One region of the Ottowia sp. VDI28 genome, then DNA from elsewhere that is predicted to be linked to it. Evidence: predicted binding sites of a transcription regulator. Region 1 holds the regulator's gene; each other region holds the start of a gene.
The links. The regulator FNR, encoded in region 1, switches genes on or off when oxygen is low (the NO sensors DNR and NnrR bind a similar motif). The targets are predictions, from matches to a motif close to TTGATNNNNATCAA.
Positions count from the first base shown of each region.

Region 1 (4,210 bases):
GAGCGTGGCATACCCGATGATGCGCCCAGCCTGGAACAGGCTCATCGCCGAAGTGCTGCGCGCTCCGGCGGTTTGGCCGATACCGGCGCAAGCGGCCCCGCACATGGCAATGCAATGCGGACCGCCGGCCAGTCCCATGCCGAAAGCTGTGAGCGCAAGTGACGTCAGCATATGAATGACGACATTCCGGGTGCTACTCCTCGGAACCTGTTTAAAACGTATCTACGAGCTCGTCAGATGATCTTCGAAAAACGCGCCCGCGTGCGATCGGCTTGCAGGTATTTGTCGAACACCATCGCCACACCCCGCACGAAGAACCACCCCATGGGGGTCACCTCAATACCGGAATCAGACAACTCTACCAGCCCCTGCGCCTGCATGCCGCGCAGCACTTCCAGCTCAGCGGCAAAGGTGCGCTTGAAATCGATGAGGTGCGCGATCTCGATAGCCTCGAAGTGCAAGCGTCCCTGGCACATCAGTGCCATGATGATCGAACGCCGGACCAGATCGTCTCGTGAGACAGCTAGACCCCGGGCCACAGGCAGCAACCCATGGTCGAGCGCGTCCTGATACTCTTCCAGTGTCTTGGCGTTCTGGCTGTAGACCGCGCCTATTTTGCCGATGGCTGATACGCCCAGGCCGATCAGGTCGCAGTCAGGCTGAGTGCTATAGCCCTGGAAATTCCGATGCAACCGGCCCTGCCGCTTGGCGACAGCCAGGGAATCGTTCGGCAACGCGAAGTGGTCCATGCCCACATAGATATACCCTGCCGCCTCGAACGCGGCGAGTGCGCGTGCCAGCATCGCCACTTTGTTGCCGGCCCCCGGCAGATCGATCGCAATGATGCGCCGCTGAGGTTTGAAGCGCTCCGGCAGGTGAGCGTACCCGTAAAGAGCGATGCGATCAGGCCGCAATTCGGCCACTTGCGCCAGCGTGCGATCGAAAGATTCGGGGGTTTGCTTGGGCAAGCCGTAGATCAGATCGACGTTGATCGACTCAAAGCCGATACGCCTGGCCGCCGCCACCAGGGAAAACACTTGCTCCGCGGGCTGGATGCGGTGCACCGCCTTCTGCACGTCTGGATCAAAATCCTGCACTCCGAAGGACAAGCGGTTGAAGCCCAGGCGCGCCAGGGTGCGAAGGCGCTCCTCGTCAATGGTCCGGGGATCGATCTCGATCGAGTACTCCCCCCGGGCACTAGATTGAAATTCTGCCGCAGCATGCCCATCAGCCCGCCCAGCTCGCCGTCATTGAAGAACGTAGGCGTGCCGCCGCCCAGATGCAACTGGCTCACGTTGACCCCGTGGCCGATGCGCTGCACGTGCAGATCGACTTCGCGGCTCAAATAACTCAGATAAGGCGCGCTGCGCTCATGGTGCCTGGTAATGATCTTGTTGCAGGCGCAGTAATAACAAAGCGACTCACAGAACGGAATATGCACATAGAGCGAAAGCGGCAGCGTCATGGCCGCGGGGCCATGGCGCCGCTGCTCCAGGGCCTGCACATAGTCAGCCTGGCCAAACGCCTCCACGAACCGGTCCGCCGTGGGGTAGGATGTGTAGCGCGGGCCAGGCACATCGAAACGCTGGAGCAATTCTGGGGTCACAGTAGTCATTCAGGAGATATCCTCGATAGCAGAGTCGATGGTCGCGCAGGAAAGATGAAATTTCCTTGATCCCGATCAAGAGATGGAGGCCATTGCCGCAAGGTTTGCGGTGGATCAATTCGCTGGGCAGCCTACAATGAGTCATCGCTTTACTACCTCGCCGACCACTTCGCCCACCATCTCGCCCTAGTTCGCCCTAGTGCGCACGCCGACACCACAATGACTCCTCAAGCCATCAAAGTAGCCTGCTCCAACTGCAACCTGCGTGAGTTGTGCATGCCCATGGACTTGTCGGGCAGTGATCTCGACAGGTTGGACGAACTCGTAGCCACTCGGCGCAAAATCCGGCGGGGCGCCTCCCTGTTCTCCAATGGAGAACCCTTTTCAGCGCTCTACGCCATACGCACGGGCTTCTTCAAAACCTGCATTGCTTCCGAAGACGGCCGCGATCAGGTCACAGGTTTTCAAATGGCCGGCGAGATCATCGGCCTCGATGGCATCGTGGACGATCACCATACCTGCGATGCCATTGCGCTGGAAGATGCTGAAGTCTGCGTGATGCCGTTCGACCGCATCGAAGAGCTCTCGCGCGAAGTGCCAGCGCTGCAGAGCCATGTGCACAAGATCATGAGCCGCGAAATCGTGCGCGAACACGGTGTGATGCTGCTGCTTGGCAGCATGCGGGCCGAAGAGCGCCTGGCCACCTTTCTGCTGAATCTGGTGCAGCGGCTACACGCACGAGGCTTTTCGCAGTCGGAACTGATTCTCCGCATGACCCGCGAGGAAATTGGGAGCTACCTGGGCCTCAAGCTGGAAACCGTGAGCCGGGCTTTTTCCAAGTTTGCCGAAGACGGCCTGGTGGAAGTCAAGCAGCGGCATGTGCGTATTCTGAACACCCAGGCGCTGCGAGAAGTGATCACGCCGCAATAGGCCAGGCGGTAGGCCGTCGCAAAACGCCGCCGCAATAGGCCTCTAGTCTCGTCAGCCGGCTTTACTGCAACGTATCCTTGAATCCCGGAGGCACGGGCAGCGGCACGACTGCAATGCCCTCATCCAGCAAGGCTTCGGTTTCCTCTGGAGTAGCTTGGCCTCGGATACCCCGCTCGTCCGACTCCCCATAGTGAATCTTGCGAGCTTCTTCCGCGAAGCGCTCGCCCACGTCTTCGGTGTTGGCCATCACGCGGCGCACCATCTGCATCCAGGCGGCCTGCAGTGAAGCTGGCGGCAGTGCAGCCACCGGTTCAGACGCTCCTGCCCCACCCGGCGAGGCTTGGGAGGGTTCAGCGGTCACAGGCGCCCCGGAAGCGCCCAGGTTCAAACGCGGGGCGCTAGGTAGCTTGCTCACCGAGGTATCGCCGCACATGGGGCACGTCAGTAACTGACTGGATACCTGCTGCTGAAAATCGTCTTCCGAAGCGAACCAGCCCTCGAAAACGTGTCCGTGATGGCACTGAAGATCCAATACCTTCATGACTTAAGCTTCCCGCCATTCGAGCGTCCAGGCGCCAGCCAGGACGTTTTGCAGCCACAGCGCGCCGGTCAGGGTCTTGCCATCCGTGATCTGGCCGTTGCGGCACCAGTCAAGAATTTCTTGCGGCGTGGCGCTGAAAACTTCCAGGAACTCCCCCTCATCCAACTGGGACTTGCCCTCTGAGAGGCCGCGGGCAAACCAGATTTCGATGAACTCGGTGGAATATGAAATACCCGGATGTAATCTCCCTGCACGCGCCCATTGGCGAGCGGTGTAACCGGTCTCTTCCCGCAACTCGCGCTGGGCACATACCAGCGGCGCTTCACCTGCATCGAGTTTGCCGGCGGGAAACTCGATCATGACATTCCCCACCGGATAGCGGTATTGGCGCTCCATCAACACGCGCACGCTCCCGTCCTCGGCTTCGATCAGCGGAATGATCATCACCGCGCCCGGATGAACAATGTATTCGCGGTAGGTTTGCGCGCCATCGGGAAGGCGCACCGTGTCCCGCAAAACCTGCAGGAAGCCGCCACGCAGCACTTCTTCGCTACTGACGCGGGTTTCTTGCAGATGGGGATCGGAGCTCATGGAGGGATTATCCTGGAAGCGATGCTGGCAGGTGCATTCTGCTGCCATTCCATTTGCACGGTCTGGCAGGATTTGCAGGATTACCGGCCCCGCCGAAGCAGGTAGCGGTAGACAAAGCCCGGGAACGCCAAAGTCAGAAACAGCGCTCCCGTGATGGCGTAAAACTGCCACCCCTGCGGCGAAATCTGGCCGGCGCTCTGCTCCAACCCCAGACCAATGCCGCCGATAACGAAGTACCAAAATACCAGTTCAGCCAAGCGCCAAGCCAGCGACTTGCCGCCACGGAGCGGATAGACAGACAGCAGGCGCTGGTTCAGAAACGGCAGATTGGCAGCCACAAAAGCCAGCAGGATCAATAGCCAAATGGCAAAGCTCTGGGACATCCTGTTGAGAGACAGCGAGGCTGCCTTACGTTCCCAGCATTTGCACGATGGCCTTGGCGCACAACGTCATCAATGCGCCCGGAACGATACCAAGCACCAGCACCAAAGCACCATTGATCGACAGCAAGGCACGCATGTCGGCGGGTGCCGTAATAGGCG
Region 1 covers NZ_CP149820.1:2,925,879-2,930,088, reverse strand. Annotated here, with positions in the region: gene WJU18_RS14005 (sulfite exporter TauE/SafE family protein) at 1-171, opposite strand, end outside; partial or broken gene hemN (oxygen-independent coproporphyrinogen III oxidase) at 234-1,615, opposite strand; gene fnr (fumarate/nitrate reduction transcriptional regulator Fnr) at 1,826-2,536, shown strand; gene WJU18_RS13990 (DUF1178 family protein) at 2,598-3,077, opposite strand; gene WJU18_RS13985 (NUDIX domain-containing protein) at 3,081-3,668, opposite strand; gene WJU18_RS13980 (DUF2818 family protein) at 3,749-4,051, opposite strand; gene nuoN (NADH-quinone oxidoreductase subunit NuoN) at 4,077-4,210, opposite strand, start outside.

Region 2 (4,210 bases), 2.8 Mb from region 1:
TCGCACCGACAACCGCCGTCTTGGCCATCGCCAAGGTGCCCCACAGCGTTACCCGAGCTGCCCTCTTGGCTAGGGAAGCGCCGCCTATTCTCGCGGCCAGGATGCCCGGCAGCGCCAGAAAGAAAATGGCGGTGACAACCGTCCATGAGAGCAAGGATGGCCTCGGTGCCAGCATCACGACGCCGAGTGGCAGAACCGCGCCGACGGCAAAGCTGGCTCAAGGATGCCGCACCTTGTGCGCGCATCATGCAGCGTATCGATGGGAACGGTGCCACCTTGCAACCACCGGTCAGTCGCGCGCTCACAACTCGAACTCCTGGCCTTGCAGCGGCACGGTGGCCTGCCAGCCGAGTTCGCGCAGGACGCGCTCACGCAAGCCCTCAGAGGCCTCGGGTTCGCCATGCACGATGAAGACCCGCTTGGGCGCTTGAGCAAAGCCCGACAGCCATTGCAGCAGTTCGTCGCTGTCCGCATGCGCGGACAGCATTGGCAGCTCGGCAACTTCGGCGTTGACGGGAATCCACTGACCAAACATTTTCACCTCGCGTGCGCCTTGGAGCAGCTTGCGTCCCCGGGTGCCCGCAGCCTGGAAGCCAGAGAAGAGCAAGGTGTTGCGGTGATCCGGCGCGAAGGCGGCAATGTGGTGCAGCACGCGGCCACCGGTCGCCATGCCGCTGGCCGAGAGAATGACCTTGGGGTACCGATTGGACGACAATGCCTTGGACTCTTCGACGTCACGCACATAGGTGACAGCTGCGCAGGCCTGCTCGAAGTCGCTCTCCGCGAGCTTGTGCTCGCCCTTGTACCGGTACAGCAATTCGGTCGCGTTGGTAGCCATCGGACTGTCCAGGTACACAGGGACATTGCGCAGGCCACCTTGCTGGCGCAGCAGCCACAGATCATGGATCAAGGACTGGGCACGGCCGACGGCGAACGCGGGCACCACAATCGTACCGCCGCGTTGCACCGTGCGGGCGATCACGTTACCCAGCGCCTTGACCGCGTCCGACCGGTCATGGCGGCGATCGCCGTAGGTGGATTCAATCACGACATAGTCGGCTGATGGCACCGCTTCGGGATCGTGCATGACGCGGTCGCCGTAACGGCCCAAGTCTCCCGAGAAGACAATTCGCCGGCCGCCGACGTCGATCTGCGCGGTAGTGGCGCCCAGGATGTGACCCGCGCGGCGCAACACGAGCCTGGCCCCGCCGGGCAGTTCGACCTCGCTGTGGGTCGCGACCGGCTGGAAGTGCTTGAGCGCACGTTCGACGTCGGGCACGGTGTACAGCGGCAAGGCCGGCTTGTGTTTGGAAAAGCCTTTGCGGTTAGCGAAGTCAGCGTCTTTCTCTTGGAGCCAGGCACTATCGAGAAGGATCAACTCAGCCACGTCCCTTGTGGCCCGCGTGCAGAAGATCTTTCCCCGAAACCCGTCCAGAATCAGCCGAGGCAGGTAGCCACAATGGTCGAGGTGGGCATGGGTCAAGACCACCGCATCAATGTCACCCGGTGACACCGGCAGACGTTGCCAGTTGAGTTCTCGCAGATTCTTCAGCCCCTGGAACAGGCCACAGTCGATGAGGATGCGTGTGTCGCCACAGGTGAGCAGGTGCTTGGAGCCGGTGACGGTGCCGGCTCCGCCCAGGCTGGTCAATGAAAACATGGATTTCTTTCTCTGTTGGATAACCCAGGAGGTCTGGAATATCTGGGGTCGTTGCGTGACATCAGAAAGAGGGAATGCCACTAATGCCCAGTTGGGGCCAGCATGATCTCGGTGGGCATGTCGGCGTCCACTCGAAAATGGGGCCGCAGAACTCTCCCGATGATCTTGGGCCTGCACCGGGGGAGGTGATTTGCTTTAAATCAATTTTCTCCGAGATACCCGCCAGTGGGTCGGTATCGTAGGTAGCATGAGCTGCAAGCCATGCCGAGACAGTGCAAATCCGGCCCTGACCTATGACAGACAAACTCCCAGCCGCCATTCAGGATCGACCCGGTTTGAGCGGCACCGAGGCCGCTGAACGTCTGGCGCGCGACGGCCCGAACCAATTGCCGGGCAGCACACCCAAATCCACGGCCGCCATTGTGCGCGAGGTGCTCACGGAGCCCATGTTTCTGATGCTGTTGGCTGCGGGCGGCATTTACCTGGCGCTGGGTGACAAGGGCGAGGCCCTGTTTCTGCTCAGCTTCGTCTTCGTGGTGATCGGCATCACGCTGGTGCAGGAGCGCCGCACGCAGCGCGCACTGGAGTCGCTGCGGGATCTGTCGGCGCCGCGCGCGCTGGTCGTGCGCGACGGGACAGAACAGCGCATCGCCGGGCGTGACGTGGTGTGCGGCGACCTGCTCGTGCTGCACGAGGGCGACCGTATCGCCGCCGATGCTCAATTGCTGGACGGCCAACTGGAGGTGGACGAGTCTCTGCTAACTGGTGAGTCCGTGCCCGTGGCCAAGCTGCCTGTGCAGCCGCCCGGCGACGGTAGCGGCGGACTCCTGTACGCCAGTACGGTGGTCACGCGTGGCGTGGGCCTGGCCCGGGTGCACGCCACGGCGGGCCATACGGCCGTGGGCCGCATTGGCGCCGATCTGGCCACGACTACGCCGCCGCCGTCGCCACTGCAGCAGCGTTCGCGCCGTCTGGTCCGTGCGCTGGGCACGCTGGCGCTCGTTCTGGCCGCTGCCCAGGTCCTGCTGGGCTGGTGGTGGAACGGCCGCCCGCTGCTCGACAGCCTGCTGTCGGGCATCGCCCTGGCCATGGCACTGCTGCCCGAGGAGATTCCGGTCATCCTCACCGTGTTCCTGGCGCTGGGCGCCTGGCGCATCGCGCGTCTGCAGGTGCTTACGCGGCGCATCACCGCCGTCGAAACCTTGGGCGCCATTACCGTGCTGGCAGTGGACAAGACCGGCACGCTGACCCAGAACCGCATGGCTGTGGCCGGGCTGGCAACGCCTGCGCGGCACTGGCGCGCCGAAGGGGCCGGCGAGCTGCCCGAGGATTTCCACCCGCTGGTGGAATGGGCCATGCTGGCCACCCCGGGTGACCCGTTCGATCCCATGGAAAAGGCCATCCAGCAGTTCGGCCACGGCTGGCTGCAGGGTACGGAGCATGTGCACGACGGGCGCGAGCCGGTGTTCGAGTACGCCCTTTCGGGCGAGATCCTGGCCATGACGCGCGTGTACGCCAGCACCGCGCCCGAGCGGCACCTGCTGGCCACCAAGGGCGCGCCCGAGGCCGTGGCCGACCTGTGCCACCTGGACGAGGGGCGCCGCGCCGCCATCCGGGCCCAGGTCGAGGCCCTGGCCGAAGACGGCCTGCGCGTGCTGGGCGTGGCGCGAGGGCATTGGGCGGGGGCGCCCGGCCAGGCACAGGGCTGGCCCGCCAGCCAGCACGATTTCGACTTTGAATTTCTGGGCCTGCTGGCGCTGGCCGACCCGCCACGCCCCGAAGTGCCTGAAGCCCTGGCCGAATGCCGCGCCGCTGGTGTGCGCGTGGTGATGATGACGGGCGACCACCCGGCCACGGCGCGCGCCATCGCGCGGCAGGTGGGCCTGTCCGAACGCCCCGAGGTGCTGACCGGCGACGAACTGCAAACCCTGGACGATGCCACGCTGCGCGAGCGCCTGCGCCGCGTGGACCTGTGCGCGCGCCTCAAGCCCGCGCACAAGCTGCGCCTGGTGCAACTGCTGCGCGCCGACGGGCAGGTGGTGGCCATGACGGGCGACGGTGTGAACGACGCCTCCGCGCTCAAGGCCGCCGACGTGGGCATCGCCATGGGCGAGCGCGGCACTGACGTGGCACGCGAGGCGGCGGCGCTGGTGCTGCTCAAGGACAGCTTCGCGCACATCGTCGCCGCCATCCGCCAGGGCCGGCGCATCGACGACAACGTGCGCAAGGCCACGCGCTTCGTGTTCGCTGTGCACATGCCGATCGTCGCGCTGGCGCTGGTGCCCACCTTGCTTCACTGGCCCGCCCTGCTGTTGCCGGTGCATATCGTGCTGCTGGAACTGCTGATCGACCCCGCCTGCTCCATTGTGTTCGAGGCCGAACCCGAGGCAGCCGACATCATGGAGCGCCCGCCACGGCCGCTGACGGATTCACCGTTTGCACTGCATGCGCTGTGGCTGCCGCTGCTGCAGGGCTTAGGAATCGCCGCCTTGCTGCTGGACGCCCAGGCTTGGCTGCAAGTCCTGGGCTGGGACTTGAGCCAGAGCCGCA
Region 2 covers NZ_CP149820.1:5,692,875-5,697,084, forward strand. Annotated here, with positions in the region: partial or broken gene WJU18_RS26995 (VIT1/CCC1 transporter family protein) at 1-205, opposite strand, end outside; gene WJU18_RS27000 (MBL fold metallo-hydrolase RNA specificity domain-containing protein) at 302-1,660, opposite strand; gene WJU18_RS27005 (cation-translocating P-type ATPase) at 1,954-4,210, shown strand, end outside.
Region 2: the regulator FNR is predicted to act here: its motif matches at 1,851-1,864, upstream of WJU18_RS27005 (cation-translocating P-type ATPase).

Region 3 (4,210 bases), 2.9 Mb from region 1:
GCCTTTCATTCCACTCCTTTGTTGCACCTGTTGCAGAGAATGAAGGCCGAACACCTGACTGTTGTGGGCTTTGCCACTGATATGTGCGTGATGCTGACGGCTGCTGACGCGCGTATGGCGGGATATGACGTATGGGTGCCAAGCAATTGCACCGCGGCTGAATCACCAACGCGCAAGGCACATGCGCTCCTTCAACTGAGACGGGCATTCAAGTGCTCCGTCAGTGCTGCAGTGTGACGATGGATCGCCGAGGATAAACTGAATGCATCCCTTGCAAAGGAAGCATTTCAAATCGACGCTTGTTTTTCAATCTCTCTCGGTTTCCAGCTTGCGGTTGAGCAGCAGCGCACCCAGCGTGCAGACAGCGCCGGAGAGCAAGTACACACCCAGGTAAGCCAGCCCGAAATGGGCAGACAATCCCAGTGCCACCACGGGGGCGAAGGCGGCGCCGATCAGCCAGGCGAAATCATTGGTCAGGGCCGCGCCGGTGTAGCGGTACCGTGATGAGAAGTTGGACGTGACGGTTCCCGATGCTTGACCATAGGAGAGGCCCAGCAGCACGAAGCCCACCAGGATGAAGATGTTCTGGCCGACGGTTCCACTGCCGATCAAGGTAGGGGCGAAGCCGCTGAAGACGGCGATCATCAGCGCGAGCGCGCCCAGGGTATTGCGCCGGCCGTAGCGGTCGGCCAGCCAGCCGGAAGCCACGATGGCGCCCGCGCACAGCACGCCGCCCACGATCTGCACGCCCAGGAAGGAAGGGATGGGCTGTTGCGCATACAGCAGGATCCAGGACAGGGGAAACACGGTCACCAGGTGGAACAGCGCGTAGCTGGCCAGCGCGGCAAAAGCGCCGATGATGATGTTGCCACCCTGGTTGGCTACCAGCTCGCCGATGGGTACTGGCTCGAGTTCGCTTTTTTCGAGCAGGTGCTCGTATTCGCGGGTGACCACCAGCCGCAGCCGTGCGAACAGAGCGACGACGTTGATGGCGAAAGCCACGAAGAACGGGTAACGCCAGCCCCAGGCCAGGAATTCATCCAGCGGGAGACTGACGTAGAGATACGCGAACAGCGCACTTGCCAGCACGAAACCGAGGGGCGCGCCGAGCTGGCCCAGCATGGCATACCAGCCCCGCCGTTCGGCGGGGGCGTTCATGGCCAACAGCGAAGGCAGGCCGTCCCAGGAACCACCAAGCGCCATGCCCTGGCCGATGCGAAAGAGGGCGAGCAGGAAGATGGCCGTCGGGCCCAGCGCTTCATAGCCGGGCAGGAAAGCGATGCCGGCAGTACAGGTGCCCAGCAGGAACATCGCCAGCGTGAGTTTGGTGCTGCGGCCCCAGCGCCGCTGCACCATCATGGAGAGCACGGTGCCGAAGGGGCGGGCCACGAAGGCCAACGCGAAGATGGTAAAGGCATACAGCGTGCCGTTCAATGCGCTTTCGCCCGGGAAGAACACCGTCGGGAACACCAGCGCGGAGGCGATGCCGTAGACGAAGAAGTCAAAGTATTCGGAGGCGCGGCCAATCACAACCCCCACCGCGATATCGCCAGGCGCGACATCGTGGCTGCCGGATTCGGCAAGATGCGGCGCGGCAGACGGAAGTGCGTGAGAGTGAGTCGTGTGGATACCGGTCATGGCATTGAAGGGAGTGGTTTCACCGCAGGGGAGCGCTCAAACCGCGCTCCAAGAACGTATACACGTTCTAAGCCCATGCATGGAGTATGCGACAGCCGTTGGGTTCTTGACATAGGACAAAACGTCCAATGTGCTTTTCTCCTAAGGAACGATAAATTTCGAGGCTGACAACTGTACGCACATTTCATATGTGCTGCCGTATCCCCCAGGGGCACGGTTACTCCACTTCGCTTCGTATGCTCACCTCGAACCTGCGCCGCGCATCAGTCCTCGTTGTTCTTACCAGCTTGCTGGCCGGTTGCAGCGATCTGGTTGTGCTCAATCCTTCCGGAGACATCGCTGCCCAGAAAGGGCAATTGATCGTCATTGCCACGATCCTGATGCTGCTGATCGTCGTGCCGGTCATTTTCTTCATTTTTCTGTTTGCCTGGCGCTATCGCCAGGGCGCCAAGCATGCGCAGGACGACTACGCACCCGACTGGGACCACTCCACCCGCCTGGAGTTGCTGATATGGGCAGCTCCGCTGGTGATCATCATCGCCCTGGGGGCGCTGACCTGGATCACCACACACAAGCTCGACCCCTACCGCCCGCTGGACCGCATTTCCGCGACCAAGGCGTTGCCGGAAAACGTCAAGCCGCTGGAGGTCGAGGTGATATCGCTGGATTGGAAGTGGCTATTCCTGCTGCCTGAGCAGGGCATCGCCACGGTGAACGAGCTGGCAGCGCCGGTGAACCGGCCCATCCACTTCAAGCTGACTTCCAGCTCCACCATGAACGCTTTCTACGTGCCCGATCTGGCCGGCATGATCTACACCATGCCCGGCATGCAGACCGAGCTGAACGCGGTGATCAACAAGGCTGGCACTTACAGAGGGATGTCCTCGCACTACAGCGGCGAAGGCTTCTCCGGTATGACCTTCAAGTTCCACGGGCTGAGTGACGAAGATTTCGCGCAGTGGGTGGACCGCGCCAAGGCAGACGGCAAGGTGCTGACGCGCGACGCCTATCTGGCGTTGGCCAAACCCTCGTCACGCGATCCCGTGCAGCGGTTCGCCTCCGTGGAGGCCGGGCTGTACCAGCGCATCATGAATCTTTGCGTGGAAGACGGCCAGATGTGCATGGATGAAATGATGGCCCGCGACGCCCGGCGCAATCACGCCCATCACAGCGGACTTGCGCCGGACAAGCTGGCCGAGCAGGACATCTGCACCACCGATACGCCCATTTTCGAGTAACCCTTCATGTCTGTTGAACACACTTCCGTGCCGGCCCACTGGCTGCTGGGTCGTATCACCTGGGATTCGATCCCCATGGCCCACGAGCCCATCGTGCTCTGGACTTTCCTGGCTTGCGTGCTGGGCGGCGTCGTCCTGCTCGGGCTTCTGACGCGCTACCGCCTCTGGGGGCCGTTGTGGCGCGATTGGTTCTGCAGCATCGATCACAAGAAGATCGGCATCATGTACATGGTGCTGGGCGTGGTCATGCTGCTGCGCGGCTTCTCCGACGCCCTCATGATGCGTCTGCAGCAGGCCATGGCATTTGGCGACAACCTGGGCTATTTGCCGCCGCACCACTACGACCAGATCTTCACGGCACACGGCGTCATCATGATCTTCTTCGTGGCCATGCCGCTGGTCACGGGCCTGATGAACTACCTCGTGCCGCTGCAGATCGGTGCCCGTGATGTGGCCTTTCCTTTCCTGAACAACTTCAGCTTCTGGATGACCACTGCCGGCGCCGTTCTCGTGATGGTGTCGCTGTTCCTGGGCGAGTTCTCCACTTCGGGCTGGCTGGCCCTTTCCAACCTGGGGGCGCAGAACCCCGGGGTGGGGCTTGACTACTACATATGGGCGTTGCAGATCGCGGGGGTGGGCACGACCTTGTCGGGGATCAACCTGATCGTCACCATCATCAAGATGCGCGCGCCCGGCATGAACCTGATGAAGATGCCGGTGTTCACGTGGACGGCACTGTGCACCAACGCACTGATCGTGGCCTCGTTCCCGATCCTGACCGCCGCGCTGGTGCTGATGTCCCTGGACCGCTATGTCGGCACCAACTTCTTCACCAACACGCTGGGCGGCAACCCCATGCTGTACGTGAACCTGATCTGGATCTGGGGTCACCCCGAGGTCTACATCCTGATCCTGCCCTGCTTCGGCATCTTCTCGGAAATCGTGGCGACTTTCAGCCGCAAGCGCCTGTTCGGCTACGCCTCCATGGTGTATGCCACCGTCTGTATCACGATCCTGTCGTACCTGGTGTGGCTGCACCACTTCTTCACCATGGGGTCGGGGGCGAGTGTCAACTCGTTCTTCGGGATCACCACGATGATCATCTCGATCCCGACCGGTGCCAAGATCTTCAACTGGCTGTTCACCATGTACCGCGGCCGCATCCGCTTCGAAGTGCCCATGCTGTGGGTGATGGGCGCGTTGCCTACCTTCGCCATTGGCGGCTTGACGGGGGTGCTGCTGGCTGTGCCGCCCGCCGACTTCGTGCTGCACAACAGCCTGTTCCTGATTGCTCACTTCCACAACGTCATCATCGGCGGCGTGGTGTATGGCGC
Region 3 covers NZ_CP149820.1:5,810,027-5,814,236, reverse strand. Annotated here, with positions in the region: gene WJU18_RS27560 (cysteine hydrolase family protein) at 1-237, shown strand, start outside; gene WJU18_RS27555 (MFS transporter) at 307-1,638, opposite strand; gene cyoA (ubiquinol oxidase subunit II) at 1,875-2,876, shown strand; gene cyoB (cytochrome o ubiquinol oxidase subunit I) at 2,883-4,210, shown strand, end outside.
Region 3: the regulator FNR is predicted to act here: its motif matches at 1,745-1,758, upstream of cyoA (ubiquinol oxidase subunit II).

Region 4 (4,210 bases), 1.6 Mb from region 1:
GACCGGGCGCTGGTTGGAGCTGCGCCTGCGCGACCGCACCGCTGGTGCGCTGGAGGCGTTGATGCACCGCCTGCCTGAGAGTGTGGAGCGGCTGTCCGCCGATGGCTCGTGGGAGCGCGTGGCGGCACGGCGGGTGCGGGTGGGTGACGTGGTCCGTGTGCTGCCGGGCGAGGTGTTCCCGGCTGATGGGGTCGTGCTGCGCGGCGGCACCATGGCCGACGAAGCCTTGCTCACGGGAGAGTCCACGCCGCTGGCCCGAGGCGTGGGTGCGCAGGTGATCGCGGGCAGCCACAACCTGACCGCGGCGGTTGAGGTGCAGGTGACGCAGGTCGGAGCCGATACCCGCTACGCACAGATCGTCGCGCTGATGGAGCAGGCGTCCAGCAGCAAGCCGCGTATTGCTCAACTGGCCGATCGGCTGGCCAAGCCATTCCTGATATTCGTGCTGTTGGCTGCCGGCCTGGCGTGCGCCTGGTGGTGGCCTAGCGATCCAGGCCATGCGCTGATGATCGCGGTCTCGATTCTGGTGGTGACATGTCCCTGCGCGCTGTCGCTGGCCACGCCAGCCGCCATGCTGGCCAGCGCCGGCAGCCTGGCCCGAAGCGGCGTGCTGGTGCGCCGGCTGGAGGCGCTGGAAGTGTTGGCCGGCGTCGATACCGTGGTGTTCGACAAGACGGGCACCCTTACGCGTGACGCCTTCGTGCTGGAACACGTTCGGCTGCGCGAAGGCGTGACGCGCGAGCGGGCGCTGGCTCTTGGGGCTGCGCTGGCCCGGGGCAGCTTGCATCCTGTTTCGCGGGCTCTGGTGGCCGAGGCCGAGCAGGCCGGGTTGGTGCCGGAGGGTTGGCGGATCAGCGAGCAAGAAGAGTTGGCCGGGCAGGGTGTATGTGCGCTCGTGTCCGCGGCGGATGCGGCGCCGCAGCACGTGAAGTTGGGCTCTGCCTTGTTCTGTGGCGCCCCTGCAACTATGAATGAAGGCTTGGCCTCTCATTTGAGTGATGAAAGCGGGTGGCTTGCCAGCTTTGAGTGGCAGGAAGATCTGCAGCCTGATGCCAGGCAGGCCGTGGCGGCCTTGCTGGCGCAGGGGGTTGGCGTGCGGCTCCTCTCGGGTGATCGGCCGGAAGCCGCTGCGCGCCTGGGGAAACTGGCGGGTATCGAAGATACCCGCGGCGGCTGTACGCCCGCCGACAAGCTGGCTGCCATGCAACTGGCGCAGCAAGGCGGTGCAACGGTTGCCATGGTAGGGGATGGCTTGAATGATGGCCCGGTCCTGGCAGGGGCGCATATTTCATTTGCTTTCGGGCGTTCGGTGCCGCTGGCCCGGGCGCAGTCTGATTTCGTGGTGCTGGGTGAGCGGCTCTGCCTGATTCCGGCCGCCGTGGGCCGTGCCCGCCACACGATGCGGATCGTGCGGCAGAATCTGGCTTGGGCGGCAGCCTACAACGCGATCGGTGTGCCATTGGCCATCGCCGGCTGGATGCCCCCTTGGTTGGCTGGCCTCGGCATGGCGGCGAGCTCGCTTCTCGTGGTGCTCAATGCACTGCGCCTGTCGTCAGCCATGTCGGCAGAGACACCGGCTGCCATGCCGGTTCCAGAGGAGAACTGATGGACATTCTCTATTTGCTGATACCGCTTTCCGTGGTGTTGGTTTTTTTCATCCTCGGCGCCTTGTGGTGGGCCATCTATCGTGGCCAATTTGACGATATCGAGCGCGAGGGCGAGCGCATCTTCGAGCATGACTGACGCCATGCCGGACAAGTGGCTTCACCGCATCGCTCCTTATCCGGCATTGACTTGATTCACATCAAGTGAAAACATGGGCCACTCGCGGACACTGTTCATGATTCTCAGGAAAACGCCGGGTTGCCCCCGGTTTTCTTGACCCCCGGAGGGGGGCGGGTCAAGCAAGGCTTGACCCTGGGGGCATTTAACAGGAAGAGGTCGAAATGACATTCGCCAATAAGCAAGCCACGGTCTACAACGACAAAGTGGTCAGACAGTTAACCATCATGACGGTGGTGTGGGGCGTGATTGGCATGCTGGTGGGGGTGATCATTGCCGCCCAACTGGCCTGGCCCGAGCTGAATCTGGGCATCCCGTGGCTCAGTTACGGCCGGCTCAGGCCGCTTCATACCAATGCGGTGATCTTCGCCTTTGGCGGCAGCGGCCTGATGGCCACGTCCTACTACGTGGTGCAGCGCACCTGCCAGGTGCGGCTGTTCTCCGACAAGCTGGCTGCCTTTACTTTCTGGGGGTGGCAACTGGTCATCGTGCTGGCCGTCATTACCTTGCCGCTCGGCTATACCAGCAGCAAGGAATACGCCGAACTCGAGTGGCCCATCGACATCCTGATCGCTGTCGTGTGGGTGGCCTATGCGGTGGTGTTCTTCGGTACCGTGGGCACGCGCAAGGTCAAGCACATCTACGTGGCCAACTGGTTCTATGGCGGCTTCATCCTGGCCATCGCGCTGCTGCACATCGTCAACAGCGCCGCGTTGCCGGTGGGCTTCATGAAATCCTATTCCGCCTATGCCGGCGTGCAGGACGCCATGGTGCAGTGGTGGTACGGCCACAACGCCGTGGGCTTCTTCCTGACCGCGGGCTTCCTGGGCATGATGTACTACTACATCCCCAAGCAGGCGGGCCGCCCGGTGTACAGCTACCGGCTGTCCATCGTGCACTTCTGGGCGCTCATCTTCACCTACATGTGGGCCGGCCCGCACCACCTGCACTACACCGCGCTGCCTGACTGGGCACAGAGCGTAGGCATGGTGTTCTCGCTGATCCTGCTGGCGCCCAGCTGGGGCGGCATGATCAACGGCATCATGACGCTCTCGGGCGCCTGGCACAAGCTCCGCGAGGATCCGATCCTGCGTTTCCTGATCGTGGCGCTGTCGTTCTACGGCATGTCCACCTTCGAGGGCCCGATGATGTCGATCAAGACCGTCAACGCCCTCAGCCACTACACCGACTGGACTGTCGGCCACGTGCACTCCGGCGCGCTCGGCTGGGTGGGCCTGATCACCATGGGTTCGCTCTACTACATGATCCCGCGCCTGTTCGGCCGCACCCAGATGTACAGCACCAAGGCGATCGAGGCGCACTTCTGGATCGCCACCATCGGCATCGTGGTCTACATCGCCGCCATGTGGATTGCCGGCGTGATGCAGGGCCTGATGTGGCGCGCGGTCAACGCCGACGGCACGCTCACCTACACCTTCGTGGAGTCCGTGAAAGCGACCTACCCGTTCTATGTGCTGCGCCTGCTGGGCGGCCTACTCTACCTGGGCGGCATGGTGATCATGTTGTGGAACACGATCAAGACGGCAACTGCCGGGCGCGCCGTACCGGTGCCGATCCCGACTGCTGCTGCGCACGCCTGAATTGGAAGGAATACACATGGCTCAAGAAAAAATCTCCGGCCACGCCAAGATCGAGACCAACAACTTTCTCATGATCGTGCTGATCCTGATCGTGGTCTCCATCGGCGGCCTCGTCGAAATCGTGCCGCTGTTCTTCCAGAAATCGACCACGCAGCCCATTGAAGGCCTGAAGCCCTACACGGCCCTGCAAGTGGTGGGGCGGGATGTCTACATCCGCGAAGGCTGCGCCAACTGCCATTCACAGATGATCCGCCCCTTCCGCGCCGAAGCACTGCGCTATGGCCCCTACTCGGTGGCGGGCGAGTTTGTCTACGACAACCCCCACCTGTGGGGCAGCAAGCGCACCGGCCCGGATCTGGCGCGCGTAGGCGGACGCTACAGCGATGACTGGCATCGTGCCCACTTGCACAACCCGCGCGATGTGGTGCCTGAATCGAACATGCCGGCTTACCCCTGGCTTGAGAAGAATGCCGCTGATGCGGACTCGATCCAGACCCATATGAAGGGGCTGCGCGCACTGGGTGCGCCCTATACGGACGAGGAAATCGCCAAAGCACCAGCGGAGCTCAAGGGCAAGACCGAACTCGACGCCGTGATCGCCTATCTGCAAGGCATGGGCATCCACCGTAAATGATTTTTCGAGAGACCCATCATGGACATCAACAGTCTGCGCAGCATCGTGACGGTCGTGGCGCTGGTCGTTTTCATCGGCATCGTGGCCTGGGCCTGGTCGAGCAAGAACAAGGCGCGCTTCGACGAGGCGGCGAACCTGCCCTTCGAGCAGGATTGAGACGCGTCGAGGCAGTCGTCACAAGGAATTAAAAATG
Region 4 covers NZ_CP149820.1:4,572,793-4,577,002, reverse strand. Annotated here, with positions in the region: gene WJU18_RS21795 (heavy metal translocating P-type ATPase) at 1-1,606, shown strand, start outside; gene ccoS (cbb3-type cytochrome oxidase assembly protein CcoS) at 1,606-1,743, shown strand; gene ccoN (cytochrome-c oxidase, cbb3-type subunit I) at 1,947-3,383, shown strand; gene ccoO (cytochrome-c oxidase, cbb3-type subunit II) at 3,400-4,017, shown strand; gene WJU18_RS21775 (cbb3-type cytochrome oxidase subunit 3) at 4,036-4,173, shown strand; gene ccoP (cytochrome-c oxidase, cbb3-type subunit III) at 4,208-4,210, shown strand, end outside.
Region 4: the regulator FNR is predicted to act here: its motif matches at 1,795-1,808, upstream of ccoN (cytochrome-c oxidase, cbb3-type subunit I).